3 regions of the Lysinibacillus sp. PWR01 genome follow, and region 1 is predicted to be linked to each of the others. Evidence: riboswitches for the same ligand, from Rfam matches in the RefSeq annotation. Region 1 holds a riboswitch; each other region holds the start of a gene.
What was found. Region 1 has a riboswitch for lysine ahead of ACEVFT_RS16120 (transporter substrate-binding domain-containing protein). Riboswitches for the same ligand answer to the same signal wherever they lie in the genome.

Region 1 (3,286 bases):
CTGTAATAAAGTGCATATCGATACCGAATGCGATATCTAATCCGTAGTAGACAACCATAGCCTGTACAATCATTGGTGTACCACGGAAAAATTCAACATAGCATGTCAGTATAAAATTAATGAGCTTTAAGCTATAAAATTTCACACCTTTTTTACGAACTGGAATCGTATGCATAATTCCGATGAAAAATCCGATAAATGCACCAATAATTGTACTAATACTCGAAATCAGTAACGTATAATACGCACCTCGTAAAAACATTTGCCAGTTGTTTTCAATAATTGAAAGTATCCATTCAAGACTCATGATGTTCCTCCTAACAATGTCATCTTGCTTGCTTATTTCTTTTGTGTCCTAGCTCTTTCTACCATTCTATGTTTTGTCACGCTAGGACATTATCATTATGTAGAGAGGTTCTCATTTTGATAATGATGAAATGATCATGCACGGACTAGCAACTAGCCCGTGCCTTGTCATTATTGTGCTGCTGGTTGTTGCGAAATAGCTTCTTCCATAATCGCTTGACGATCGTCTTCCGAAATGCCTTTTAGGACTTCATTGATTTTTTCACGATTTGCGTCGTCCTTACGTAAGCCTACAGCAATTGAAGTATTTGATGGATCTGTATCAAAACCTTCTTCAAATGCTACATATGTGAACTTATCGTTGGCAGCAGCAGCAGAAATACCCTCTGGACGTTCAGCTACATAGCCATCAATTTTACCTGCTTCTAAAGCCACACGCATTGCTGGGAAGCTTTCCATTGCCGTTTGTTTTTCTACGCCTTTGATTTGATCAATCACTGTGTAGTTTGATGTATTTAATTGTGATGTAATTTTAGCACCTGAGAAATCTTGAATCGATTTTGCATCTTCATATTTGCTACCTTTTTTAATAACCATCACAAAATCAGAAGTGTAATAGTTTTCTGTAAAATCAATTGTTTTCTTACGTTCTTCTGTTGGTGACATCCCTGCGATAATCGCATCAATTTTGTTCGATTGTAGCGCTGGCACTAATCCGTCCCACTCCATTTTAACAATGACTAACTCTTTGCCTAAACCTTCAGCGATTTTCTTCGCCATTTGTACATCATAGCCGCCTGCATACTCTGCATTATCCGCTATTTTCACAGCGCCATTCGCATCGTCTTGCTGTGTCCAGTTGAACGGTGGGTAGCCAGCCTCCATTCCAATTCGGAATTCACCGCCGCCTTCTTCTTTGTCAGCTCCAGCATCACCTGAACCGCCCTCTTTTTTGTCACTTGTGCCACATGCAGCTAGCACAATTGCCGTCATGATAGAGATCATTACTAACAACCATTTTCTTTTCATGAAAAACTCCCCTTTTCTGTAAAAAAATAAGACAACTGTACTAAAAAAGACCTAAGTATATTGAACTTAGGTCTTACCTTTTATGACAGTTGCCCAAATCCTCACTATAATTTCCATGTTTCCGAGATAGCACAACCTAGTAAATCTGGAAATCCATTTACTAGGACAGTCCTGCACTTATTCACTGCAGACCCAGTATAAAAGTACGAGCTCCTTTTATACTTCGGCGATATTTCCTTCTTCATTGCGTCTTCGCTTGCTTGTACTCTACAATGAACTAATAAATACCGCGCCTCTACCTCACTGGTAAATATTCGTGAGGTTTGTTTATTTAATTGATATTTAGATACTACTATAAAACTAATATGTTCGTCAAGACAGTTTTAACATTTTTCTGACTAATGACAATATTAGGGTATTGTGCGTTCCCTATCCATTTTAAATCGTTGAGCTTTCATCGATATTTCCGAAAATTACAACAAATTTTTATTAGAGCGTATATGCTCTCTGTGAGAAAAGTTGTGTTTATTTCTTTTGGCTCCTCTAAACGATATAACATTCGTACTCTTTCAAAAATAGAATCGGTCAAAACCTTTCGTCATGCACAAAAAAACCCTGCTGAACATTGTTCGCAGGGTTTAATGGCATTATGAATTTAATAATAAATCTTCAGGATTTTCGATTAATTCTTTAACTGTTTTTAAGAATCCTACAGAATCTTTTCCATCGATGATACGGTGATCGTAAGAAAGTGCTACATACATCATTGGACGGATTTGAACTTCACCATTTACGCCAACTGGACGGTTAACAATTGAGTGCATACCTAAAATACCAGCTTGCGTACCGTTCATAATTGGTGTTGACATTAATGAACCGAATACACCACCGTTTGTGATTGTGAATGATCCACCAGCCATGTCATTTAGGCCTAATTTTTTATCACGAGCTTTTGTCGCTAAGTTAGCGATATCTTTTTCGATTTCAGCGAAGTTTTTGCTGTTTGCATCGCGTACAACTGGTACGACTAAACCTTCTTCAGTTGATACAGCAATACCGATATCAAAGAAGTTATTTAAATGAATTTCATCGCCAGAGATTTGAGCGTTTACGTATGGGTATTTTTTCAGTGCTGCAACAACAGCTTTTGTAAAGAATGACATGAAACCAAGTTTGATGTCGTTTGCTTTCACAAACTCTTCTTGTTTACGTTTACGAAGTGCCATGATGTTTGTCATGTCAATTTCGTTGAATGTTGTTAACATTGCTGTTGATTGTTTCACTTCTAATAAACGTTTTGCAATTGTTTGACGACGACGGCTCATTTTTTCAATTGTTACACGGTCAGAATTAGCCGCTGGTGTGAATACTACTGGGCCACCTGAAGTTGCTACTGATGTAGGTGCTGCTACTGGTGCTACAGCTGGTGCTGTACCATGTGCTGCTACATCTTGTACACGTACGCGTCCTTGTGGATCTACTGGAGATACCGCTGCAAGGTCAATACCTTTTTCACGTGCAAGACGACGTGCTGCTGGCGATGCAACTACACGCTCACCAGAAGTTTCTTCTACTACTGGAGCCGCTGCAACTGGTGCAGGTGCTGCTTGTGGCGCTGCTGGAGCTGGAGCTGCTTCAGTTGGTGCTGCCGCTGGAGCTGCTGCTGCGCCTTCGCCTGCTTCTACTACTGCGATAACTTGACCAACTAGTACAGTATCGCCTTCTTCAGCTAAAATTTGTGTTAATACACCTGCTTCTTCAGAAATGATCTCAGCGTTTACTTTATCTGTTTCAAGTTCAACGATGAATTCACCTTTTTCAACGCGATCGCCCACTTTTTTTACCCACTGTGCGATACTACCTTCTGTAATCGATTCTGCTAATTCAGGGACTTTAATTTCAGCCACTTTCATTTCCTCCTTTGATTAACGTGCATGACGCACATAGAAGG
Region 2 (3,286 bases), on a different contig from region 1:
ATTGATACGGTCATGCAGAAACAAAAAATAGTATCAAGTGATACAACAAATCGCGATGTATTTGGCTATGCCGTTGAAAAAGGGTGGATGTGTGTTCAGGTTTTCTTTGTGCGCCAAGGTAAACTGATTGAGCGTGATGTCTCGATTTTCCCGATCTATCAGGATGCAGAGGAAGAATTTTTAACATTTGTTGGGCGCTTTTATGAAAAGCCAGAGCATATTAAGCCAAAAGAAATTTTTATTCCACAAGCCATTGATGCAGCCATCTTAACGGAATTATTAGAGATCAAAGTTCTCACACCAAAAAGAGGTCAAAAGAAGGAACTGGTTGAATTAGCAACCAAAAATGCCGAAATTGCTGTGGCAGCTAAATTCCAGCTGATAGAACGTCAGGAAGAACGTACGATTGGTGCTTGTGAGGCACTTGGTGAAGCAATGGGTATTAGTGCACCTTTACGAATTGAGGCTTTTGATAATAGTCATATGCATGGAACAGATGCAGTATCTGCCATGGTTGTTTTCATTGATGGAAAGCCTGCGAAAAAGGAATACCGAAAATATAAAACGCGTACAGCAGCCAAGCATGATGATTACGGTGCAATGCAGGAGGTTATACGTCGTCGTTATATACGTGTTTTAAAGGAAGGTCTACCATTACCAGATTTAGTGTTAATTGATGGTGGAAAGGGGCAAATGGAAGTAGCCCGTGAAGTACTAGAAGATGAGCTTGGTCTTGTCATACCGATTGCTGGTTTAGCCAAGGATGACAAGCATAATACATCTCAGCTATTGTTTGGCGATCCGCCAGAGGTGATTGCCTTAAAACGTACAAGTGATGGCTTTTATTTATTACAACGAATTCAAGACGAAGTCCACCGCTTTGCTATTACCTTCTTGCGTCAACAGCATGAGAAGCATGCCATTCAATCTGTATTAGATCATATTGAAGGGGTAGGACCAAAACGTAAGCAACAGTTGCTTAAATATTTCGGATCAGTCAAAAAAATTCGAGAGGCGAGCGAGCTAGCTTTACAGAAGGCAGGGATGCCCGCTAATTTAGCAAGCCAAATTTTTAGCTATTTTCAGCAAGAATCATTGTCAAAGGAATAGGCATGTGCTATGGTTGTAAATAACATTGTTTTCAATGTTATGGAGAGCTAACTGGCGTGACTAGCTTATTTACGCTAAGGCTTAATGAATTGAATACATTCACTTTAAGGTGATGATAGAGGTGCAAGATTCAAGAGTAACACAATGGAGGATGGACAAGTCCAGAGATATTGTGTGAAAGGGGAGCTTGCCGAAGTCCAGCGTTGTTGTTTCCATTGCTGTACTGGTTTTGCATTTAAGAAATGTAAGACTGTCGATTCTAAACGTTTCGGAGAGCTATCACACATGGGCAAGTTACGATTATTGTACATGTTATAGGCAGCTTTCACGTTTTGTGGAGGCTGCCTTTTAGTTTTTCTAGAAACTGTTTTGTCTCCTGTAATTAGGTGAAATACATGGACTGGAAGGGAGAACGAAAGAAATGGCTAAAATCGTGATGAAGTTTGGAGGAGCTGCATTAGCTTCTACTGAACAAATCCAACAGGCAGCTCGGAAAGCGATTGCTGAAAAGGACAGAGGATTTGATGTAGTGGTAGTTGTTGCAGCAATGGGACATACTGCCAAAGAAATGAAAATGATGGTACATCAACTAACTGACGATGTGTCAAAACGAGAATTAGATGCAGTTTTGTCTACAGGCTCTCAATTATCTAGTGCTTTATTTGCCATTGCCTTACAGGAAGCAGGCTATGAGGCTGTGTCTCTGACTGGATGGCAGGCAGGTATTCATACGGATGGTATGTATCAGCATGCGCGTATCGACTATATTGATGTTAGTCGAATCGAAGAACACTTTGCACAGGGGCAAATTGTAGTCATTGCTGGGGAACAAGGGGTTGACGAAGATCACAATATCACCATGTTTGGGAAAGGTGGAGCTGAAACGGCAGCTGTAGCGCTTGCCATCGCATTGGAAGCGGAGCGAGCTGATATGTATACAAATGTGGACGGTGTTTATACAGCAGATCCATGTTATGTGACACATGCCCAAAAGCTACAGGAAATTTCCTATGATGAAATGTTAGAATTATCTCATTTAGGATCTCATGTCATACATCCACGTGCGGTGGAGTTAGCAAAGAAATTTCAAATGCCTGTTATCATACGCTCAAGTTTAGTAGAGTCAGTAGGCACTTTATTGAAGGAGGAAGTGGAAATGGAAAAAAACTTAGTTGTTCGTGGCGTGGCCTTTGAATCAGATATTATTCGTTTAACAGTAGGGTATGATGCTTTCTCTAATGCTTCATTAGCAGATATATTTACTATTCTTGCTGAGAACCGCATTAATGTAGATATTATTGTTCAAGCCATTATTGATGGGCTGAAACCAACTGTTTCGTTTTCCATTTTAAAAGAGGAATTTGCAGAAGCATTACGTGTTCTAGAAGATAGTAAATTATCACTCGGATTTAGTTTTGCAGACTTCGAAATAGGGTTAGCGAAAGTTTCCATTATTGGTTCAGGCATGGCCTCTAATCCAGGTGTTGCTGCTCGTATGTTTGATCGGTTGCGTCGTGAAAATATCCCTGTGAAAATGGTGAGTACTTCTGAAATAAAAGTTTCTGTTGTTGTACCACAGGATGATATGATCCAAGCAGCTAATGCACTGCATGATGAGTTTAATTTAGAGCAAGCACTTTACATATAATAATAGAAGAAACAGCATTTTATGTAATTGTCCGAAATTAAAGGAAGAAAAAAGAAGGATTGTCATCCCGTTAGGGGGAGACAATCCTTTTTATTACTCTGAGGGAATGGTATTCATAATACGTTCTTTGACGTCCCATTTGACTGTAAACATGACGTATTGTTGCTTTTCTCGCTTTTCATTATAGCATTCTGTAAGATAGCCTTTCGCTAGTTGAATTTGCTCTGCTATAAATCCTGCTTCAAGTTTAAAGCTACGTTGTTTAATTTGCAGAATTTCAGGGTCGTTTGTCAACTGGAAAATGCGTCCATCCTTTGATTCCTTCATAAGCTCTAATGTACCCCAGCAGGCATCTGCGAAAAATGCGATAAGTTCATCTTGACTTTTACATGGGAACTTGCGAGCAAGCTCTTTACCTGCCCAATAAAGGACATCATCTTCATGTTTACCAAGTATAGAAGATAGAATATGATCACGAATGATCTCATAGCCAAATGATGAGATTGTAGGAGATGGAGTGTTTAACAT
Region 3 (3,286 bases), on a different contig from region 1:
AGCTGATTGAACAGGAGCAATATCCACAGCTAGCTGAGTTAATTGAACATCAAGGTACACTATGGCAGGTGACACCCTGGGTTTTGCTGCTCCTTTTAAAAAAGCTAGCTAGTAAAAATACGGAGGATGTCTCCTTACAAGAATTACAGTTATATTTGGCTGTGGCACATGCTATTACAAAGGATTATCTAGACTCAGCCAATACTGTTGAAACCATGCAGGAGCTATTAGATACCAACTATTTATGGTCAGAAAATGAGGACAATGATGAGCAGGAGTGGGAGGAAGAAACGCCAAAGGGCTATGGGCAGCAAGCTTTTGTAGGCTATTATTATTTTAGTTATTTACTCCTACAAGAGGCTATTCCTATTTTTTCTGCTATGACAGTTCATAGTAATGAAGCAAAAGAATGTCTTGCAGAATTGCTAACATTACTACAGCAATCTGACCATTAAACAATGCGTAAACGTATACACCATATAGAAATAAAGCAGATGGGGAACCTGAACCATCTGCTTTATTTATTAATGCACATATTCATCCTTGGAGGCTCTCATTGAGCAAAAGAAGAGTAATATTGCCACAACGACAAAGAGCCATCCCGCAATATTCCAGCCACCAAAGAAATCATGCAAGTAGCCAAAAAGAATAGGACCAATTGCGGCAAATAAATAACCCAAAGATTGTGCAAATCCTGATAAATCAGCTGCCTCAAATGCAGTACGAGTGCGGAGAGTGAAGAACATCATTGCTAGGGCGAATGAAGAACCTCCTGCTAACCCTAGAAGGACCATCCACAGCACACCAAGACTAGTCCATTCCATGACAACACCAACAAAGCCTACTAAATAGAAGGATGTAAACATCAATACAAGGGGGCGTTGTGAAGTCATTTTACCTGCAATTATAGGCACAGCTAAAGCCATTGGTACTTGTGAGAATTGCATGATGGAAAACATCCAACCGGCCTTGTCAGGAGCTAGCCCTTGGGCAATATAGATCTCGGGAATCCAAGCTGCAGTCGTGTAGAATAATAAAGACTGTAACCCCATTGCGCCTGTGACAGCCCAAGTAACAGGTGATTTCCATAAAGGTGTACCTGTCTTTTTAGATGTAGTAACTGGTTCGGGTTTATTTGATTTTAATTGAGGTATCCAAATTAAGATTGTAATGAGAACGAGTACGAGTGCAATGGACAGCGCACCTTGCCAGCCTAACGATGAATTGGCTATAGGATAGCTAATACCAGCACCAAGACCAGCAGTTAAATTCATGGACATGGTGAAAAAGGCCATCAATAAACCGACATGGTATGGAAATTTTAATTTTAATAATCCTGGAATAAGTACATTTCCAAAAGAAATGGCTACGCCAATTAGCACAGTACCTAATAGAAGTAACTCTGTTGTACCAAGTGAACGTAGAACAATCCCAAAGGCCAATAGAAAAGTTGATAAAAATAATGTTAGCTCAAGCCCTAGTTTGCGTGCTACAACTGGTGTAAATGGAGATATAATAGCAAAAGCAAGCAATGGAATCGTTGTTAGAAAGCCTGCCAATACATTAGATATCCCAAGATCTTCACGGATAAAGGATATAATTGGCCCAACAACAGTTAGTGGCATTCGTAATGTAGAGGCTATAAAGATAACTCCGAAAACTAAAAGTAAGGTTGTTCCTTTCCAGCTAATTTTTTTACTAGGATAACTAGCGGAATGATCATTTGTAGTCAAAATAAAATCCCCCCTAATCATAACCATTCTAATTGAACTACTATAACACTTTATCACACTATTAAAAATAGTAGAAGATTCATAAAATACAGAACATTTTCCGTTATATTGAAATGTCTATGGTCTTATGTTAGTATAATAAACATCATAAATTTAATAATTATATGCCTCATGTTTGTATTGAGGTAGAGGTCGCGATATTTATAAGTATGCTAATTGAAATGACAAGCATTGATGAAATTAGCTGAAAGGAAATATTGCCGAAGTGTGAGGGGACTTGAAAACCTCATGCTGGGGCTGTCTCCGAAAGGAACAGAACTGTCACGTTTGCACAACGTGTTGAGCTATCATGTAGGAAAAACTGAGGATTAACGTAGCCATCACAGTGTATATGTGATGGCATTTTTTTGCCTCATAAATAGGAAGGAAGCTATATCGTGAGTGAAATAAAAGTAAATCAGCTTGGTCATAAAGCACCGAAGCTGAAAAAAGAATTAAAAAGCCGCCATATTACAATGATTTCTTTAGGCGGTACAATCGGTACGGGGCTATTTTTAGCCAGTGGTGGTGCTATTGCACAGGCAGGACCTGGAGGCGCATTGCTGGCCTATGCCTTAATCGGTATTATGGTGTATTTTTTAATGACGAGCTTAGGGGAAATGGCTGCGTATATGCCATCATCAGGTTCATTTAGTACCTACGCAACCAAATTTGTAGATCCTGCTTTAGGATTTGCATTGGGCTGGAACTATTGGTATAACTGGGCAATCACAATTGCTGCAGAAATCGCTGCCGTGTCATTAATTATGAAATATTGGTTCCCAGATAGCTCATCAGCACTGTGGACAGTATTATTTATTGCTGTTGTACTGACGTTTAATTTACTATCCGTAAAAAGTTATGGTGAAAGTGAATATTGGTTTGCCATGATTAAGGTAGTAACGGTCATCGTTTTTATTATCATTAGCTTACTAATGATTTTTGGTATTTTAGGTGGGCAGGCTCCTGTAGGTTTCACTAATTTCTTTATTAGTGATGGGCCATTCCATGGTGGCTTCCTTGCTACATTTGGTATTTTCCTAGCTGCTGGATTTTCATTCCAAGGGACAGAATTACTTGGAATTACAGCTGGTGAAACAGATGATCCTGGTAAAAATATTCCGAAGGCTGTTAAATCTGTATTTTGGCGTATTCTTTTGTTTTATATTTTAGCGATTGGTGCAATTGGGATGCTGATTCCATTCACAGATGAACGTTTATTATCAGAAGATATCGCAGTATCACCGTTTACACTAGTATTTGACCGCCTAGGTATTGCCTTTGCTGCTTCATTAATGAATGCCATTATTTTAACGGCTATGCTGTCAGCAGGAAATTCAGGCCTGTATGCATCTTCTCGTATGCTATGGCAATTAGCGGTGGATGGACATGCACCTAAATTTTTCGCAAAGCTAAGTCGTCGAGGTATTCCGATTTATGCACTGATGGCAACATTAGCTGTAGGCTGTTTAGCATTTTTAGCGTCATTCTTTGGTGATGGAGTGGTTTATATC

Region 2: another riboswitch for lysine. It lies ahead of ACEVFT_RS07410 (aspartate kinase); the one in region 1 lies ahead of ACEVFT_RS16120 (transporter substrate-binding domain-containing protein).
Region 3: another riboswitch for lysine. It lies ahead of ACEVFT_RS02365 (amino acid permease); the one in region 1 lies ahead of ACEVFT_RS16120 (transporter substrate-binding domain-containing protein).

What each region holds. Positions count from the first base shown of each region.
Region 1 covers NZ_JBHERJ010000073.1:284,805-288,090, forward strand. Annotated here, with positions in the region: gene ACEVFT_RS16115 (amino acid ABC transporter permease) at 1-307, opposite strand, end outside; gene ACEVFT_RS16120 (transporter substrate-binding domain-containing protein) at 478-1,335, opposite strand; lysine riboswitch at 1,455-1,641, opposite strand; gene odhB (2-oxoglutarate dehydrogenase complex dihydrolipoyllysine-residue succinyltransferase) at 1,983-3,242, opposite strand.
Region 2 covers NZ_JBHERJ010000046.1:28,050-31,335, forward strand. Annotated here, with positions in the region: gene uvrC (excinuclease ABC subunit UvrC) at 1-1,110, shown strand, start outside; lysine riboswitch at 1,219-1,397, shown strand; gene ACEVFT_RS07410 (aspartate kinase) at 1,532-2,758, shown strand; gene ACEVFT_RS07415 (YslB family protein) at 2,852-3,286, opposite strand.
Region 3 covers NZ_JBHERJ010000021.1:1,507-4,792, forward strand. Annotated here, with positions in the region: gene ACEVFT_RS02355 (hypothetical protein) at 1-455, shown strand, start outside; gene ACEVFT_RS02360 (CynX/NimT family MFS transporter) at 525-1,733, opposite strand; lysine riboswitch at 1,912-2,088, shown strand; gene ACEVFT_RS02365 (amino acid permease) at 2,171-3,286, shown strand, end outside.